DNA from 3 places in the Aeribacillus sp. SP014 genome. Region 3 is predicted to be linked to each of the others. Evidence: riboswitches for the same ligand, from Rfam matches in the RefSeq annotation. Region 3 holds a riboswitch; each other region holds the start of a gene.
What was found. A riboswitch is a leader RNA that binds a small molecule or an ion and turns the genes downstream of it on or off. The one in region 3 is predicted to bind S-adenosylmethionine.

Region 1 (5,715 bases), 110 kb from region 3:
TTTAATGCCTGGCACTTCGTTATGAATAAATTCAGCATTGCGGCTGCTTATTAACGGCATAATCCCGAGATATATCGGAACATTCAGATGTTTTGTTGCTTCATATACTTCTTCGATCAGCTTCTCCGAGTAGAGCGGCTGCGTAATAAAATAATCGGCTCCGCAGCTGATTTTTTTCTCAAGTCTCTGAACTGCGCGATCAAGATGTCTTACGTTCGGATTGAAGGCGGCGGCTACAGTAAAGTTTGTTTTTTGACCAAGTGATTTTCCGGAGTATGACAAACCTTCATTAAATTGCTTAATTAAGCTGATTAAATCAAACGATGATAAATCATAGACAGAGGTTGCACCCGGAAAATCACCGATTTTGGACGGGTCGCCGGTGACCGCTAAAATATCGTGCAGGCCAAGCGTATGCAGCCCCATTAAATGGGATTGAATGCCGATTAAATTTCTGTCACGACATGTTAAATGAACGAGCGGGCGAAGCTGGAAACGGCTTTTCACAATATTTGCGCAAGCAACATTGCTGATTCTTGGTGTAGCAAGGGAATTATCCGCAAGCGTAATTGCATCAATCCCCGCTTTTTTCAACGCTTTTGCTCCTGTTAAAAATTTTTCCAAGCCGAGCGTTTTCGGCGGGTCCAATTCTACAATCACTGAGCGTCTGTTTTTTGCAATATCTGGGAGAGGAGTTTCTTGACTTTCTTTCATAGGTAAAACATGAATTGGAACATTTCGTTCTTTTACTTCTTTCTCTGTGACAGGAGGGAGGTTTGATACAGCTTCAGCCATTGCCCGAATATGTTTCGGCGCGGTTCCGCAGCATCCGCCGAGAAGCCGGACACCTTGTTTTCGGAATTGAAGAGCCGCTTCATAAAAATAGTGTTCATCTGATTCATAAACTAATCTTCCGTTTTCATACCTTGGCAGGCTGCCGTTTGGAAAAGCGGATAAAAAGGCATGTTCAAACAGCGGCACTTCTTCCAGAGATTGCAGCATATGATAAGGGCCTAAACGGCAATTGAGGCCGACAATATCTGCACCAAGTTCTTCAAGCATTTTCAAACCGTCTGCCAATCTTGTTCCATTTTGAAAGACGCCTTGTTCGTGCAAAGAAACATTTGTGATAATGGGCAAATCCGTTTCTTTTCTAGCTATTTGCAAAACGGTTTTCAGTTCTTCCAAGTCGTAATAGGTTTCTAAAATAATGCCATCTACGTTTTCGGATAAAAGGACATGAAGCTGCTCACGAAAATTTTCGGCAATGTCAGATAGCGTGAAGGCGCTTTTTTGAAACGAACGGATGCCGCCGATTGTTCCGATGACATACCCTTTGTTTTCCGCTTTTTGTAACGCCCTCTTTGCAAGTTCAACCCCTTTTTGGTTGATGATCTTTATATCATCTTCCAGCCCATATCTGGCAAGCTTTATGCGATTGGCGCCGTATGTATTTGTTTGAATAACAGTTGCGCCTGCGTCTAAATAGGCTGAATGAATCCGTTCTATTTCTTCCGGTTTTGAAACGTTTAGCTCATCAAAGCATCTGTCTATTCCGAATGAGTATAGTAGAGTCCCCATTGCTCCGTCGGCAATTAATATATGATTCTGTAAATCTTGTAAAAGCCCCATAAAAAGTCCTCCAATCAAATGAAATAGGCGCCTGCAAGGAGGCGAACACCTATATAAAAAAGAAAAGCCTTCTAAGAAGAAGACTTTTTCTTGAACATTTTCCCCTTCTTCTTATCTTCCGAGCGCAAATTTACGCATCGCTGGATTTAGCACCTTGGTACCCAAAGTTTTTGGGTAATCCGGTTGCTGAAGGTTCATCGGGCCAGTCCCTCCGCTTCTCTTGATAAGAACGCTTTACCGTATGAAATTTTAAAACAACGGATTAATCCTAATTTAACGAATTTTATCAAAATAATCAATATAAAATTTCAATTTTGTGAACAGGGCAAAGCTAGCGAAAATTAATAAATTGTACGTCGATCGGCAAGTCGGCGCTTTTCACAGCTGCAATCACTTTTTGCAAATCGTCCTTGCTTTTGCCGCTTACCCGGACTTGGTCGTCTTGAATTTGGCTTTTTACTTTTAGCCCGGTATTTTTGATCAGCGCATTGATCTTTTTCCCGTTTTCTTTGTCAATTCCGTTGACAAGTTTGGCTCTTTGTCTGACAGTGCCTCCTGAAGCCTTTTCGATTTTCCCGTACTGAATATTCTTGGTTGCGACACCGCGTTTAATCATTTTGCTTACTAATACATCTTTTAGTTGATTCAGCTTATATTCATCGTCAGAGATTAGCACAAGCTCATCTTTTTCTAGGGATATATCGCTTTTAGATCCTTTGAAATCATATCTGTTTACAATTTCTTTTTTCGCCATTTGAATGGAATTGTTCACTTCGGCAATATCCACTTTTGAGACGATGTCAAATGAATTCTCCTTAGCCAACTTTTTACCTCCAATAACGTTATTTACATTCATTATAGTGAATGTCGTTCAGTTGAACAACTCTTTTAGGGGTTCCTCGCAAATTAAATGAAAAAACCGTTACTTAAAGCAACGGCAAGGAAATTAATATCTGCTTAAATGCAATTAAGCTAAAGATGTCGCTTTAGAACATTTAGGGGAAAGAAAGTCTTGTAAGTTTTTTACTGCTTCGAGCGAATCTTCTCCTTCAGCGCTGATGACTACATGACCTTCTAAAAAGGCGGAAAAACCGAGCATGCTTAAAACGCTTTTCGCATTTAATTGGAGCTTTTTTGTTTGGAATAAAATGTAGCTGTTAAATTTAATCGCTTCATGGACAAGGGAAATGACATATTCCGGCTCCATCTCTTTTGTAAGATACACGGAAATTTCATGTTTCTTCATTGTGCCACCTCTTGTATACTTATTTTACAATATCTTACATTAATAAAGGATAGATTCCCACATGTTTGTCATTTCCTCTTACATATAAAAAAATGACCTCCGCTTTCGAATATGGAAACGTTCTGGATTTCTCTGTTTTTTAATGAAATGAATGGTCTAATCAAATTGAAAGTTATTGCCCCGCCCATGTTTTATTAGACAAAAATGAAAACAAAAGCTAGAGAAAAGATGCATACTGTAAGATAAGAAAGCGTCTTTTTCTTTCAGAACGTCTGGATAGAAGAAGTGGAAGACTCGCCTTTAGAGATATTTCAAAAAAAGAAAAAGCCCGACAGGCGGGCATTATAAATGATCCGTTTTCTTTGAGTATTGCCGTTTTCCAAGCTCTCGATTTTTTTCCTTCAATAGATTTTTTTCGTGTCGTTTTGCATTGTTGTCTACAGCTTTTTTATCATTATCGCTTGTTTTGGACATTCAGGAAGCTCCTTTCAATACTGTTATATACTTATGATTTCCATGAAGCTTCTTGAATATGTTTATTTAGAAAAAATACAGCAAGGGTGCCGGGGCCAGAGTGTGCACCAATGACAGCACCGATCGTATGGATGATAATTTCTTTTGGATGAAACGTTTCTTCAATTAATTGTTTTAATTCGAGAGCTGCTTCTTCATCATCACCATGGCTGATGGCGATTGTCTGTTCACTCAATCCGTCTCCACGCTCTTCCATCAGCTCAAGAATTCTCCGGTAAAGCTTCTTTTTCCCGCGGATTTTTTCCAGCGGGATCAGCTTTCCTTCTTCGACATGCAAAAGCGGCTTGATATTTAGCAGTCCGCCAACAAACGCAGATGTTTTGCTGATTCTCCCGCCGCGAGCCAAATATTCCAGGCGATCAACTGTAAAAATGTGCTCCATATGACTGCAATACTCTTTTACTGCATTTGCCATTTGTTCTAAATCAAGTCCTTGTTTTGCTAATTGAATGGTGTAGCGGACAGCAAGTCCATACCCAAGTGAAGCACATTTCGAATCGATAATTTGCAGTTTCCAATTCGGATATTTTTCAAGCAATTGCTGCTGAACCATAACGGCAGTTTGATATGTACCGGACAATTCGGAAGAAAAGGCAATATACAGCGCCGGCTGATTGTCTTTCGCCAGCTTTTCAAATTGATTGGTGATTGTTTCCGGTGATGCTTGTGATGTTTTAGCAACGTTTCCAGCTCTCATATAGTCGTAAACTTCTTTTGGTTTGATTGTCAATTGATCCTCATAGTCCTTCTCGCCAAGGTGGACACGAAGAGGGATGAAAGAAACGCCTTGATCGTTTAAAAAAGAAACAGGCAGATCACAAGCACTATCAGCGATAATGTGAATATTCATTAATCACACCTACTTTTTTTCATTTACATATAGTCTATCTTGATCACAAATAGAAAACAATACAATTTGTGCAAACTGAAAATTTAAAAAAGAAGGACAAAAAAAGAAAAAATGGACGAAACAAGAGGAGCTCGTTTCGTCCATTTCATATTTATTCCTTGTTCAAAATGTGCCGTACAATCGGTATTCTGGATGGTGTTATGCCTGCTCGATTTTTTCTCGATGCAGATGCTGTACAAAGATTGGTTCTGTTCAAATTCGATCTGTTCATTATAAAAACAGCCCTTAAAAGGATTCGAAAATGAACGGAAGGGCATTATCCTTCGAAGCTTGCTTCGTTATTGACTCTTGCTTCTGATTCGGCAAACGTCATACGGTATGGAAACTTTTCATCATGTTTTTTGACAGCACCTTTTCCTTGCTCAATGAATCGTTTCGATTTATTCCGTTTGCCCAAGTTTGAATCCCCCTTTTGATCATTGACGAAATGAGTTCGTCAATTATAGGGTATCCCTTTTTAAACACTAAATCCTTGTCAATTGTTGTGAGGTGTAAAAAGATAATCGAACTTTTGGACTTTTGCAAAGATTAAAGGGACAGCAATTCCTTTAAAAATTTTGCAACTCCGTCTTCTTCATTTGTCAGCGTAATTTCATCAGCAATCTCTTTGAGCGGCTCAATTCCGTTTCCCATTGCAACGCCTAATCCCGCATATTCGATCATTTCCAAATCATTGTCTTCGTCGCCAAAAGCGATAATTTGCTCTCGAGGGATATTGTAAAATTCGGCGATTTTTTGCAATCCGACTGCTTTATTAATGCCTGCTCGGATAATTTCAATAACATGCCACGGGTGAGCCCAGCTTCTGTGGTCTACAACTTCCGCATGAACTTCATTTAAATAATGGCGAATCCGCTTGACATTTTCTTCGTCTGAATGGATTAACATGCTTGTGACATCGCGATTTAAAACAGCTTTTAAGTTGCCGATTTCAATTTTCGGATTTCCTATACTGAAAATATCCAACCATTGTTCATTATGGTAATGAAAATAAACATGATCAAGCACTTCTGCTAAAATGTTATGGACTTGATGCTGTTCGGCGATTTCTACAATCTCTTTTACAACAGATACATCAAGGGTTGTATGATGAAATCCCCAGGATTCATCCAGCGGATGATGGACAAAGGCTCCGTTAAAATTGACAATCGGGGTTTTTAATTTTAATTCTTCGTAATACATTTTGCTCGAGCGGAACGGCCTTCCTGTTGAAATGCATATGATATGCCCTTCTTCTTGTGCTTTTTGCAAAACATTTTTTGTAAAAGGAGAAATCGTTTTGTCATCTTTCAGCAATGTGCCGTCTAAATCCAATGCGATTAAATGTTTTTTGGCCATAATCTCTCCTCATTTTTTGTTTTTATTTAGTGTATCTTTTTTCCATCTTTTTTGT
Region 2 (5,715 bases), 170 kb from region 3:
GAAAAATACGTTTCAGCCCCTGGATGAAGCGGCAAATTGCCTATTCCATCAAGGGCTGCCTCCGCTTTGATTAATTTGCCTTTTGCGTGAGTAATTTTATTTGTATTTTCAAAAATCGCTTTTGTAATATTGTATACGGCATCTTCATCCAATTCGCCGCGGACGACCAGCATCGCTTTTACAGCGACTGTTTTTACGTCCTCAGGAATTTTATATGTCCCCTTTGGTACTGTATCTTCAGCATAGTAAGGATATTTTTCGATCAATTGTTTGATTTTGTCATCCGCAATCGGAATTACTCTAATTTCTTTTTGTGCTGAGAGCGATTCAACTGCAGCCGTCGGTGTCCCCGCAGTAATGAATGCAGCGTCTATGCTTCCGGATTGAATGCCGTCCGTTGATTCGTCAAAAGATAAGCTTTGCGCTTTAATATCATCAAAGCTTAATCCATGAATTTCTAAAATTTGCTGTGCGTTTGCATTCACTCCAGACCCAGGGGCACCAACGGAAACCGACTTGCCTTTCAAATCTTCAACAGAAAGGATGCCGCTATCTTTTGTTGTAATAATTTGCACCGTCTCCGGATATAAAGTCCCAATTGCTTTAACATTGTCGACTTTATTGTCTTTGAACATCAATTCACCGTTTAATGCATAAGCAGCAATATCAGTTTGCGAGAACGCAATATCAGCTTCACCATTTTTTAGCGCTTGCATATTTTCTGCTGATGCTCCTGAAGATTGTGCATTTGCATTAAAGTCCGTTTCTTCCGAAATAATTTGCGCCATCGATCCGCCGAGCGGGTAATAAGTTCCTCCTGTGCCTCCGGTTAAAATGCTTAACGTCTTGCTTCCTGCCTTTTCCCCGCTTTGATTGGAGCCATCACTTTTGCTGCTTCCTCCTTCGCTGTTATTTCCACACGCAGAAATGATCATTATGAAAAGAAGAGCTGTTAAGAATATAAGTCCGCTTCGCCATTTGATCATTGATACTCCCCCTTTTTAAATTCGTTTGACTTTGGGTGCATTACTATCATATTAAAGAACAAATGAAAAAATGTGGGATAATATGTCAGCTAGATTATCAACATAAAAAAAAGACAGGAATTGTCGGTATTCGACATCTCCCTGTCTTCTATTAAGGTAAGAAAAAATTTATTGATAGGCCAAAACAGTAGAAAGACCAGACTCCAAATCATTTTTTAAGTCTTCAAAATTTTCTAGCCCTACGCTTAATCGAAGAAGACCATCGGTTATCCCTCTTTTGATCCGTTCTTCTTTCGGCATCGCGGCATGGGACATTTTAGCTGGATACGACAAGATCGATTCAACTGCACCAAGGCTGACTGCGAAAACAGGCAGCTGAACATGATCAGCAAGAATCTTGACCGCTTTTTCATCTTCTAGTTCAAACGATAAAACCGCTCCACCGTTGACACTTTGCCGCAAATGAATATCTGACCCTGGGTGATCGTGAAGACCTGGATAGTACACTTTTTTAATGGCAGGGTGCTTTTTCAAAAATTCTGCTAATTGAGAAGCTGTTTTGACGGATTGATCCAGCCGCACATGAAGTGTTTTTAACCCTCTTAATACAAGCCAGCAATCATGCGGGCCGAGAACAGCGCCGAAGGCATTTTGAAGTTTGTAAAGCTCTTCGCCAAGCTTTTCATCTTTCACAACTGCCAATCCTGCCAAACAGTCGCTATGACCTGCCAAAAATTTTGTTGCACTATGTAAAACAATATCGGCCCCTAAATCGAGAGGCCTTTGCAAAGCCGGAGTCATAAATGTATTATCAACAAATGTTAAACAGCCGTTTTCTTTTGCAAGCTGCACAATTGCTCGAATGTCCGTCACTTTTAACAGCGGATTCGAGGGCGTTTCAATGTAAATCACTTTTGTGTTCGGACGTATATTTGCTTTTACGGCATCAAGGTCCGTCATATCGACAAACGTATATTCAATGCCAAAGCGCGATAAAACATCGGCAACGATCCGGTATGTTCCGCCGTACACATCTTCTGTGACCAAAACATGATCACCGGAAGAAAGTAAAAGAAAAGCTGTTGATATAGCGGCCATCCCAGAAGCAAACGCAAAGCCTCTCACTCCGCCTTCCAGTTCGGCAATCGCCTCTTCCAACGCTTTTCGTGTTGGATTTCCTGAACGGCTGTAGTCAAATTCAGGAGATTCATCCAATGTTTGCTGATGAAACGTTGACGCTTGCTGAATCGCCACGCTGACAGCACCAGTTGTCGGGTCAACCTTATGTTTATTATGAATCAATTTTGTTTGAAAGCTCCATTGGTCATGCATTTAGTAAATCCCCTTTCGCAGCTGCTTGCAATGCCTGCTTGAGATCTTCCTTCAAATCCTCCACGCTTTCAATCCCTACAGAAAAACGGAGAAGCCGGTTACATACACCGTTTTGAATTCGGATTTCTTCCGGAATGTCCGCATGTGTTTGGGTAGCTGGATACGTTATAAAGCTTTCTACCCCTCCAAGGCTTTCCGCAAAACAGATTAATTTCAGATTCTGCAAAAACGGGTTGACCCATTCTTCTTTTTTCACACGGAAGGAAAGCATTCCGCCTCTGCCAGGATATAATACATCATCAATTTCAGGAAGCTCTTTTAAATATGCCGCCAGCTCCCTTGCATTTTCCTGATGTTTGGCCATTCTCAATGATAAAGTTTTCATTCCTCTAAGCAGCAGCCACGAATCAAAAGGAGATAATACCGCACCAATTGCATTTTGATGCATGGCTAATTTTTCGCAAATTTCTTTCCCTTTTGCACAGACCAGGCCGGCAAGGACATCGTTGTGACCGCCTAAATATTTCGTTGCGCTGTGAATCACGATATGCGCTCCTTCTTCAATCGGACGCTGCAAAACAGGTGTGTAGAACGTATTGTCAACGATCAGCAGCAAATTGTGCTTCCGGGCCAATTCCGCCAACGAGGAAATCGATGTTTCCTGCATAAGCGGATTAGTGGGCGTTTCTAGAAAAATCGCTTTAGTATTTTCGTTTATTAATGATTCCGTATATTCGCGAGACGTAAAATCGTCATAGTGGAAGGAAAGACCGTATTTGCGCCACTCTTCTTCAAACAAGCGGTATGTCCCGCCATATAAATCTTTTGAAACGATCAGTTCATCTCCACTTTTAAATAAAGCCATAATCGTCTGAATCGCTGCCATTCCGGAAGAAAATGCAAATCCTTGATCGGCTCCCTCCAATTTGGCTATGGCGTCCTCGACAAGCTCTCTCGTTGGATTTTTTGTCCGAGTGTAATCATAACCTGTTGATTCACCTATTCCTTTATGCCGGTAGGCTGTGGACAAATAAATGGGGGCGCTTACTGTTCCTGTAAGAGCTTCACTTCGATTTCCTAATTGGGCCAAAACTGTTTCAATATTCATCTTTGACTTTCCTCCTTTTTTAGTTAGTAAAAATGTGCTGCTTTCATTGCCTGTAGAGGAGGCTTTAAAAATAAAACGCCCTCTTCATAAGAAGAAGGCGTTTATTGTTTGGCTCCTTCTTATCTTCCAAGCATATCTTACGGCAAAATGCTTGCTGGATTTAGCACCTTGGTACAAAGGTTATCATGCCGCCGTCCTTGTACCGGTTGCTGAGACTTCTTCGGGCCAGTTCCCTCCGCCTCTCTCGATAAGAATTCCGATATGAACTTTTGATAGGTATAACTTTACCTCAGTTTTAAAAAAAATTCAAGACGTTTCCTGCCAACAATTCCGATAACTTTGATTTATTTTCAGTAAAACTAAAGAAGAATAAGAACTTTCTTTAAATAATCCGTCGATTCTTGAAATGTTTTTTTGCGAAAGCCAAAAGGGAAATTTTTTTGTATGGATCACCTTTGATCCTCCATCATTTCAATGAAGTGGTTTTATTTTCCCCTGAGGCTTCCCAAATTTTAATAGATTTTAAAATATAAATATTCAATTCGGAAGCTGTCGTATTTGGAGAAAAATTGTGAACGAGGTGATCTTCTTTAGAGGAATTGGAAAATTTTAAGAGTATTTAATAAACAGTGAATGAAACGATTGAATTGGCAAACTAATCATTTGATAAATTTTTCGCCAACTTCTGTCAAACGAACCCGTACTCCATAAAGCAGCTGAACAGAAAACGAAGATGCGATATTTGTTTTGCAGGTGAAGCTGGGAAGCAAAAAAGATGAACATAAACGTGCCGTTGGAAAATTTGCTGAACATTCTTTACTGATGCGCCTTCTCTTTTTTATCAATATTATGGAAAGGAAAGACTGTTTATGATGCTGTATATAATCGACAGCATACGAACCAATAATTTTCATGACGAGCAAATGATGGGGCAAATCAAAATTATGTGAGAAAACGCTTTCTAAAAACTGGAACATCATCAAAACAATGTGTACGGAATTTATTATGATTATGAAAGCGACTACAGAGGAGATTATTTATTAAGCATTGCAATTGAAGAAAATAATGGGGAAGCTTTTAATTGAAATCCCGAGGAACATGAAAATAAAGTTTTTCAAGTAGATAAAACGGACGAACAAGGCATTTTTAAAACTTGGAGTAAGATTTGGAAGCAAGAAGAAACTGGTTTAAGTAGAGCGTGCTTACACATATGATTTTGAAAAATACGGCCCAAATGGAGAAATTGAAATTCATATAGGCGCTGTCTAATAAGTCGATTTTCCGGCTTATAGACGCCCCTTTAATGTTTTAGAAATGTTGATATATCAATGTTTATAATCTTTCGTTTTCAATGGATTTTGACTTTCTGGACAGCTCCAAACAATGTGAAAAAACGGGAGCTTATTCGAGCGATTTGAATAAAAAGCTCTCACAACAACAGAATCCCAATATACAGGCATAGTCATAAACAACTTTTGGGATAAGCCCTGTTTTAACAACTGCTTCATCTTGAATTTACATCAACAAAATAACCCCCCTATCCAGAAGCCGCATAATATCAAAAAGCTTCTGTATAGGGGGGTTTATTACTTAATTCAAAAAGCTTGTATCTACAAGACCTTTAAGATCCGGTTTTTCTTTTAAAAATTTCAAGTCATAAGAAGAGTTAGAAAAGTCTTGAAGAACTTTTTCATCCACTTCGGTTGTATAGCGGACACGTTCCCAAGCGCTGTCGATAATTTCTGGGTCAAGCTCTTGATTTGTTATTTCTTTAATCGATTGAATGGCAATATCGCGTGCTTCCTCTTTGTTTTTATTGATGAAGTCGACTGCTTTTTTGTGGGCTTTGACAATATTTTGAACTAAATCTTTATTTTCTTTAATAAATTTGTTGCTCGTCACTAAAACAGTGTTCGGAAGCGTTGTGCCATAGGCGATATCTTTCGTATCGACAATCACTTTCGCCCCGTCTTTTATTAATAATGAAGCCCAAGGCTCAGGCACAGCGGCTAAATCCACTTTTCCCGATTCAAAGAAAGCTTGATATTGTGCCGGGTTTCCAGTTGTATGCTTTAATGTGCCGCCGATTCTTGATGAAGCAATGTCGTAATCTTGCAAGTACGTTTCAAATTGGACATCGTGAGTGCAGCCGACACCAGGAGTAATGAATGTTTTATTATGAATATCATCTAAGCTTTCGATTCCGCTTTTTTTGCTTGCTACGACGACAGTACCCCCAGATGACGCACCGGCAATAATTTTCACGTCTGCACCATTAGAATAGTTATT
Region 3 (5,715 bases):
GAAGGAGGAATTTGCTTAATTTTTTCGAGTACGGCTTCCATTTGTCTTATCATAAAAAATCGCGTAACCCCTTTTTCATAAAAGTTCGTTGAAAAAGGGGTTTTCGTCTAAAAATCTGCGTTGCCGATTTGTTTTGCCAAACCACATAAAAATATTAAAAGGCTATCGACAAAGTGATATGCTCCCCTTAAGGTAGACAGATTAAAATATAAAAAATCTGTTTTACCTTAGGGGGAGTTTTTCTATGTATAAGCAATATACAACAGAGCTCAAACTTGAAGTTTTACTTGCATATGAAAACCGAGAATGTACTATTCAAGAGCTTTGTAAAAGGTATCAAATTACTAAATATTCTTTAAGGCAATGGATAAAGACAAACGAGGAAGAAAAAAAGAAGAAGCAGAGTTATCTCCAGAAGAGAAAATGAAACTGGAGATGAAAAAGTTAGAAAGAGAAAATGAGCGCTTACGTGCGGAGAATCTATTTTTAAAAAAGTTAGAGGAAATCGAAAGGAGGTGAAAGTAAACCAAATCCGTTTTGAAGACAAGTATATCGCAATCCGGGAACTTCATGAGAAAGAAAACTAAGCATAATCTTATATGTGAAATCGCCGGTATTTCACGAGCTGCTTACTATAAGTGGTTAAAACGTTTTCCCTCAACATGTTGCAGAAAATATATTGAATCGTGAATTTACAGCGGAAAAGCCAAGTGAAAAATGGGTAGCTGATGTCACAGAATTAAAATAGGTTCATCAAAGAGAGCCTATTTAAGTGCTATTCTTGATCTATATGATGGATCAATTGTGAGCGATGTTTTAGGACATTCCAATCATCATCATCTTGTATTCAAAACGTTGGATCAAGCCACCGTACTTTTAAAAGGAGAGCATCCACTTATTCATAGTGACCGTGGGTTCCAATATACCTCTCATGGTTTTAAACGTAGGATAGAACAAGCAGGGATGACACAAAGTATGTCAAGAGTAGGCAGATGCATTGATAATGGGCCAATGGTATCTTTTTGGGGAACGCTTTAAATGCGAGAAGTATTATTTACATAAGTATCAGACATTTAAAGAATTAGCTCTTGTGATGGATGAGTACAACCGCTTTTATCATTATGAAAGGTATCAAAAAAGATTAAGCGGCTTTAGCCCCATGGAATATAGAGCTAAAGCCGCTTAGGTATATTTTTATTATTTCTACAGTCTACTTGACAGGGGACAGTTCAAAGCTGTAGCCGAAAGTAAGTAATTTTTTTATATGATTGGACCGCCAAGTTCTTCAATTTCCTTCGGAACGTTCGAGAATTTTTTGAAGTTCTCTTTGAATGCTTTTGCTAATTCATACGCTTTTTGTTCATAAGCGTTTTTATCACTCCATGTTTTAATAGGCTGTAAAACTTCATCAGGCACTCCTGGAACATGAGCAGGAATCGCCAGCCCGAAAATAGGGTCTTTTACAGTTTCCACCTCATCGAGTTCGCCTTCCAATGCTGCCTGAACCATGGCTCTTGTATAAGCAAGTTTAATTCGTTTTCCTACTCCGTATTCTCCGCCGGTCCACCCTGTATTGACTAAAAATACTTTCACATCATGTTCTTCGATTTTTCTTCCGAGCATTTCAGAGTATCTTGTAGCTGGAAGCGGAAGAAATGGTGCGCCAAAGCATGTGGAGAACGTTGTTTTAGGGGAAGTAATACCCCTTTCCGTTCCAGCAAGCTTGCTCGTATAACCGCTTAAGAAATGATACATAGCCTGTTCTTTCGTTAATTTGCTTATTGGCGGCAGAACACCGAACGCATCAGCTGTTAAAAAAATAATTGTGTTAGGGTGACCCGCAATGCTCGGTTTAGCAATATTGTCAATCGCTTCAATTGGATAAGCCGCACGGGTGTTTTCTGTTAATAAGGAGTTGTCATAATCAGGAATTCGTGTCGATTCATCAACCACAACGTTTTCCAAAACGGAACCGAATCGAATCGCGTTATAAATTTGAGGTTCTTTTTCTTCAGACAAACCGATGCATTTTGCATAACAGCCGCCTTCAATATTAAAAATACCAGATGAAGACCAGCCGTGTTCATCATCACCAATTAATCGGCGTTTTGGATCGGCGGAAAGTGTTGTTTTGCCTGTTCCCGATAAACCGAAAAAGAGCGCGACATCGCCTTCTTGACCGACATTGGCGGAGCAGTGCATTGAAAATATATCTCTTTCTGGAAGCAGGAAGTTCATGACGGAAAAGATAGACTTTTTCATCTCGCCTGCATATTCAGTTCCGCCGATCAGGATTATTCTCTTTTCAAAAGAAATAATGATAAATGCTTCTGAGTTCGTTCCATCCACAGCTGGATCTGCTTTAAAGGAAGGAGCGGAAACAATCGTAAACGGATTTTTATGCTCCTTTAAATCGTCTTGGCTTTTCGGACGGATAAACAGTTGGCGAGCAAATAAATTTTGCCACGCCAATTCATTGACCACTTGAATTGGAAGACGATATTTTTTGTCAGCTCCGGCAAATCCGTTAAAAACATAAATTTCATCTCTATTTTTTAAATATTGTATGACTTTTAAGTACAGTTTTTCAAAAACTTCTGATGAAATTGGCTTGTTGACGGGTCCCCAATCAATTAAATGCTTGACAGAATCTTCTTCAACGATGAATTTATCTTCTGGTGACCGGCCGGTATATTTGCCTGTTGTAACCGAAACTGCACCTGTATTTGTTAAAAAGCCTTCTTTCCTAGCTAAAACTTTTTCTACAAGCCGTGCGACTGGTAAATTATGATATGCATTTGGTCCGCTGATCAACGAAGCTAATTCATTTGATACATCTACAATATTCATATACATACCATCCTTTTTTTGCATATTTGAAATGGTTTTATAGAAATAGTATAACACATTCACGAAAATAATCCATCCTATTTATCGATTTCTGAAAATAATGTTTTTACTATATATTTTGCCTTCATTTTTGGGCATCATACGAATCATGATTGATCAGCTGATACTGAAATAATGGATATCAGATGATTTGGAAAATTACAGAGAAGCTTTATTTATTGTTGACAAGTACTTTTTTGCTCCTGTATGATATACATTTGAACGGATACTCTTATCCCGAGTTGGCGGAGGGACAGGCCCTATGAAGCCCAGCAACCGGCTCGTTGAAAGAAGACAGTAGAATATGGCTTTCAAAATCCCGGTATTCTATGGACATACAACATGATGCGAAAGAATTCCATATTCATAGACGAGCAATGGTGCTAACCTGATGCAAGGTTATATCCTTGAACGATAAGAGTGAAAGGCAATGATGTTTATAACAACCTTTCCTCTGGCAGGGAAGGTTTTTTCTATGTATAAGAGAAATCTCGTTTAGCCAAGTTTTTCTTATCGTACGCAATTTTGATATGTTTACAACAGTGGTGAGGGAATGAGTTCCGTGTCAATGTCAAGGAGTGTAGCACTCCATAAACATCATTTTAAGTTTGAGGAGGAAGCAGTAAATGACAAAAAAGCGCCGTCTGTTTACATCTGAATCCGTAACGGAAGGGCATCCGGACAAAATTTGCGACCAAATTTCAGATGCGATTTTAGATGCCATTTTAGAAAAAGATCCGAACGCACGTGTAGCTTGCGAAACATCTGTCACCACCGGACTTGTATTAGTCAGTGGAGAAATTACGACAAGCACGTATGTGGATATACCAAAAATTGTGCGAGAAACGGTCAAAGAGATCGGCTATACGAGAGCTAAATACGGTTTTGATGCTGAAACTTGTGCTGTTTTAACATCAATTGATGAGCAATCACCCGATATTGCTGCAGGGGTGGATAAAGCTTTAGAAGCGCGAGAAGGACAAATGACTGATGAAGAAATTGAAGCGATTGGCGCTGGAGATCAAGGGTTAATGTTCGGTTTTGCATGCAATGAAACGAAGGAATTAATGCCTCTCCCGATTTCCATTGCCCATAAGCTTTCACGCCGGCTTACAGAAGTTAGAAAAAGCGAAGAAATTCCTTATTTGCGTCCGGACGGAAAGACGCAAGTTACGGTAGAATATGATGAAAATGAACAGCCGGTTAGAATTGACACAATTGTCATATCGACTCAACACCATCCGGAGGCAACTTTAGAACAAATTAAGCAGGATATTAAAGAAAAAGTAATTGATCCGGTTGTGCCAAAAGAACTGATCGATGAAGAAACAAAATATTTCATCAACCCTACCGGACGTTTCGTTATTGGCGGACCACAAGGAGATGCAGGATTAACGGGACGAAAAATCATTGTCGATACTTACGGAGGCTATGCGCGCCATGGCGGAGGAGCTTTCTCAGGAAAAGATCCGACGAAGGTAGACCGATCTGCAGCTTATGCGGCTCGTTATGTAGCGAAAAATATTGTCGCAGCCGGACTTGCAGACAAATGCGAGGTTCAGCTGGCCTATGCAATTGGTGTGGCGAAACCTGTCTCTATTTCTGTTGATACGTTCGGTACTGGCAAAGTAAGCGAAGATGTTTTAGTTGAATTAATTCGCAATAACTTTGATTTGCGCCCAGCTGGCATTATAAAAATGCTTGACTTGCGCCGCCCGATTTACAAACAGACAGCTGCTTACGGTCATTTCGGACGCAACGATCTAGATTTGCCATGGGAACGCACAGATAAAGCGGAAGCTTTGCGCGAACAGGCTCATCAATATTTGTAAAATAAAAAAGGTGTCCAATGCGATGCATGCATTAGACACCTTTTTGCTTTTATGGTCCGAATGCGACAAAACAGATGGTGCCTGCTGAAGCTCCTAGAACTATTCCCGCCAGCACATCTGAAGGGTAGTGTAGGCCAAGAAAAATTCTTGATAGTGCCACACTGAATGCGAGAGGAAGCAAAATCCATGTTAAGGCTGGAAAAAAGAGCAAAAATGGTGTTGCCACTGAAAATACAGCTGTCGTATGTCCAGAAGGAAATGAATGGTCAGTTAACGGATTTTCTAACACTTTTGTTTCAAATAATGTAAGATAAGGCCGTCTGCGTGGATAAATTCTTTTCACAATGAAAACCGGAATATGACTGAAAAAAAGTGCAGCTGAACTTGCCAAGGCAACAGTTTTTACAGGTTCATTAAAAAATAACATCAGCATTAAACATGTTGCAATTGAAAAAACAGCCCCTCCTAAATGAGTAATATACCGAAAATAAACATTCAGTCCTTTTCGTTCAAAATGCGAATTAATCAGTTTGAACAACTTGCACTCAAATTGGTAAAGCTGATTCAGCAGTCTGCCCATGTTAAAGTTCCTCTTTTCAAAAAGCAAAAATTCTTAAAAAAATTTTCTCTCATATTTATGTAAACTTCAACAAATCTAATAAAAATTTTACAAAATTTTAAAAATACATGAAGCTGCCCGGTAAAGAATGACATTTGAAAGAGAAAGTTTTAAAATGTTTTTATAAGCAATTTATATGTTGTTCATACGAGCAATATTTTTATAATATTGAGCTTTTTCGATATACTCGCGACGGATGCGTTCCATATCTTGAAGATCTTCTTCTGTTAATTCTCTAATCACTTTGGCGGGTCTTCCGAATGCTAAAGTTTTCTCAGGTATCTTTTTGCCTGGCGGGACAAGACTGCCTGCACCGATAAAAGCGCCTTTTCCGATTTCTGCTCCATCCAGAATAATCGAACCCATTCCAATTAG

Region 1: it holds a riboswitch for S-adenosylmethionine, as region 3 does, so the genes downstream of both, ACVIJU_RS15985 (bifunctional homocysteine S-methyltransferase/methylenetetrahydrofolate reductase) here and metK (methionine adenosyltransferase) in region 3, are expected to answer to the same signal.
Region 2: it holds a riboswitch for S-adenosylmethionine, as region 3 does, so the genes downstream of both, ACVIJU_RS15635 (methionine biosynthesis PLP-dependent protein) here and metK (methionine adenosyltransferase) in region 3, are expected to answer to the same signal.

The regions. Positions count from the first base shown of each region.
Region 1 is NZ_JBSRXI010000001.1:3,255,910-3,261,624, reverse strand. Features, by position in the region: gene ACVIJU_RS15985 (bifunctional homocysteine S-methyltransferase/methylenetetrahydrofolate reductase) at 1-1,632, opposite strand, end outside; SAM riboswitch class I at 1,741-1,862, opposite strand; gene ACVIJU_RS15980 (YajQ family cyclic di-GMP-binding protein) at 1,964-2,455, opposite strand; gene ACVIJU_RS15975 (HPr family phosphocarrier protein) at 2,600-2,878, opposite strand; gene ACVIJU_RS15970 (DUF3941 domain-containing protein) at 3,221-3,352, opposite strand; gene ACVIJU_RS15965 (DegV family protein) at 3,384-4,262, opposite strand; gene ACVIJU_RS15960 (hypothetical protein) at 4,579-4,719, opposite strand; gene ACVIJU_RS15955 (Cof-type HAD-IIB family hydrolase) at 4,851-5,660, opposite strand.
Region 2 is NZ_JBSRXI010000001.1:3,190,698-3,196,412, forward strand. Features, by position in the region: gene ACVIJU_RS15625 (TAXI family TRAP transporter solute-binding subunit) at 1-986, opposite strand, end outside; gene metC (cystathionine beta-lyase) at 1,155-2,318, opposite strand; gene ACVIJU_RS15635 (methionine biosynthesis PLP-dependent protein) at 2,311-3,426, opposite strand; SAM riboswitch class I at 3,543-3,680, opposite strand; gene ACVIJU_RS15640 (aliphatic sulfonate ABC transporter substrate-binding protein) at 5,017-5,715, opposite strand, start outside.
Region 3 is NZ_JBSRXI010000001.1:3,361,044-3,366,758, reverse strand. Features, by position in the region: gene ACVIJU_RS16455 (transposase) at 245-427, shown strand; partial or broken gene ACVIJU_RS16450 (IS3 family transposase) at 373-1,186, shown strand; gene pckA (phosphoenolpyruvate carboxykinase (ATP)) at 1,261-2,850, opposite strand; SAM riboswitch class I at 3,119-3,310, shown strand; gene metK (methionine adenosyltransferase) at 3,516-4,721, shown strand; gene ACVIJU_RS16435 (phosphatase PAP2 family protein) at 4,771-5,301, opposite strand; gene ACVIJU_RS16430 (gamma carbonic anhydrase) at 5,473-5,715, opposite strand, start outside.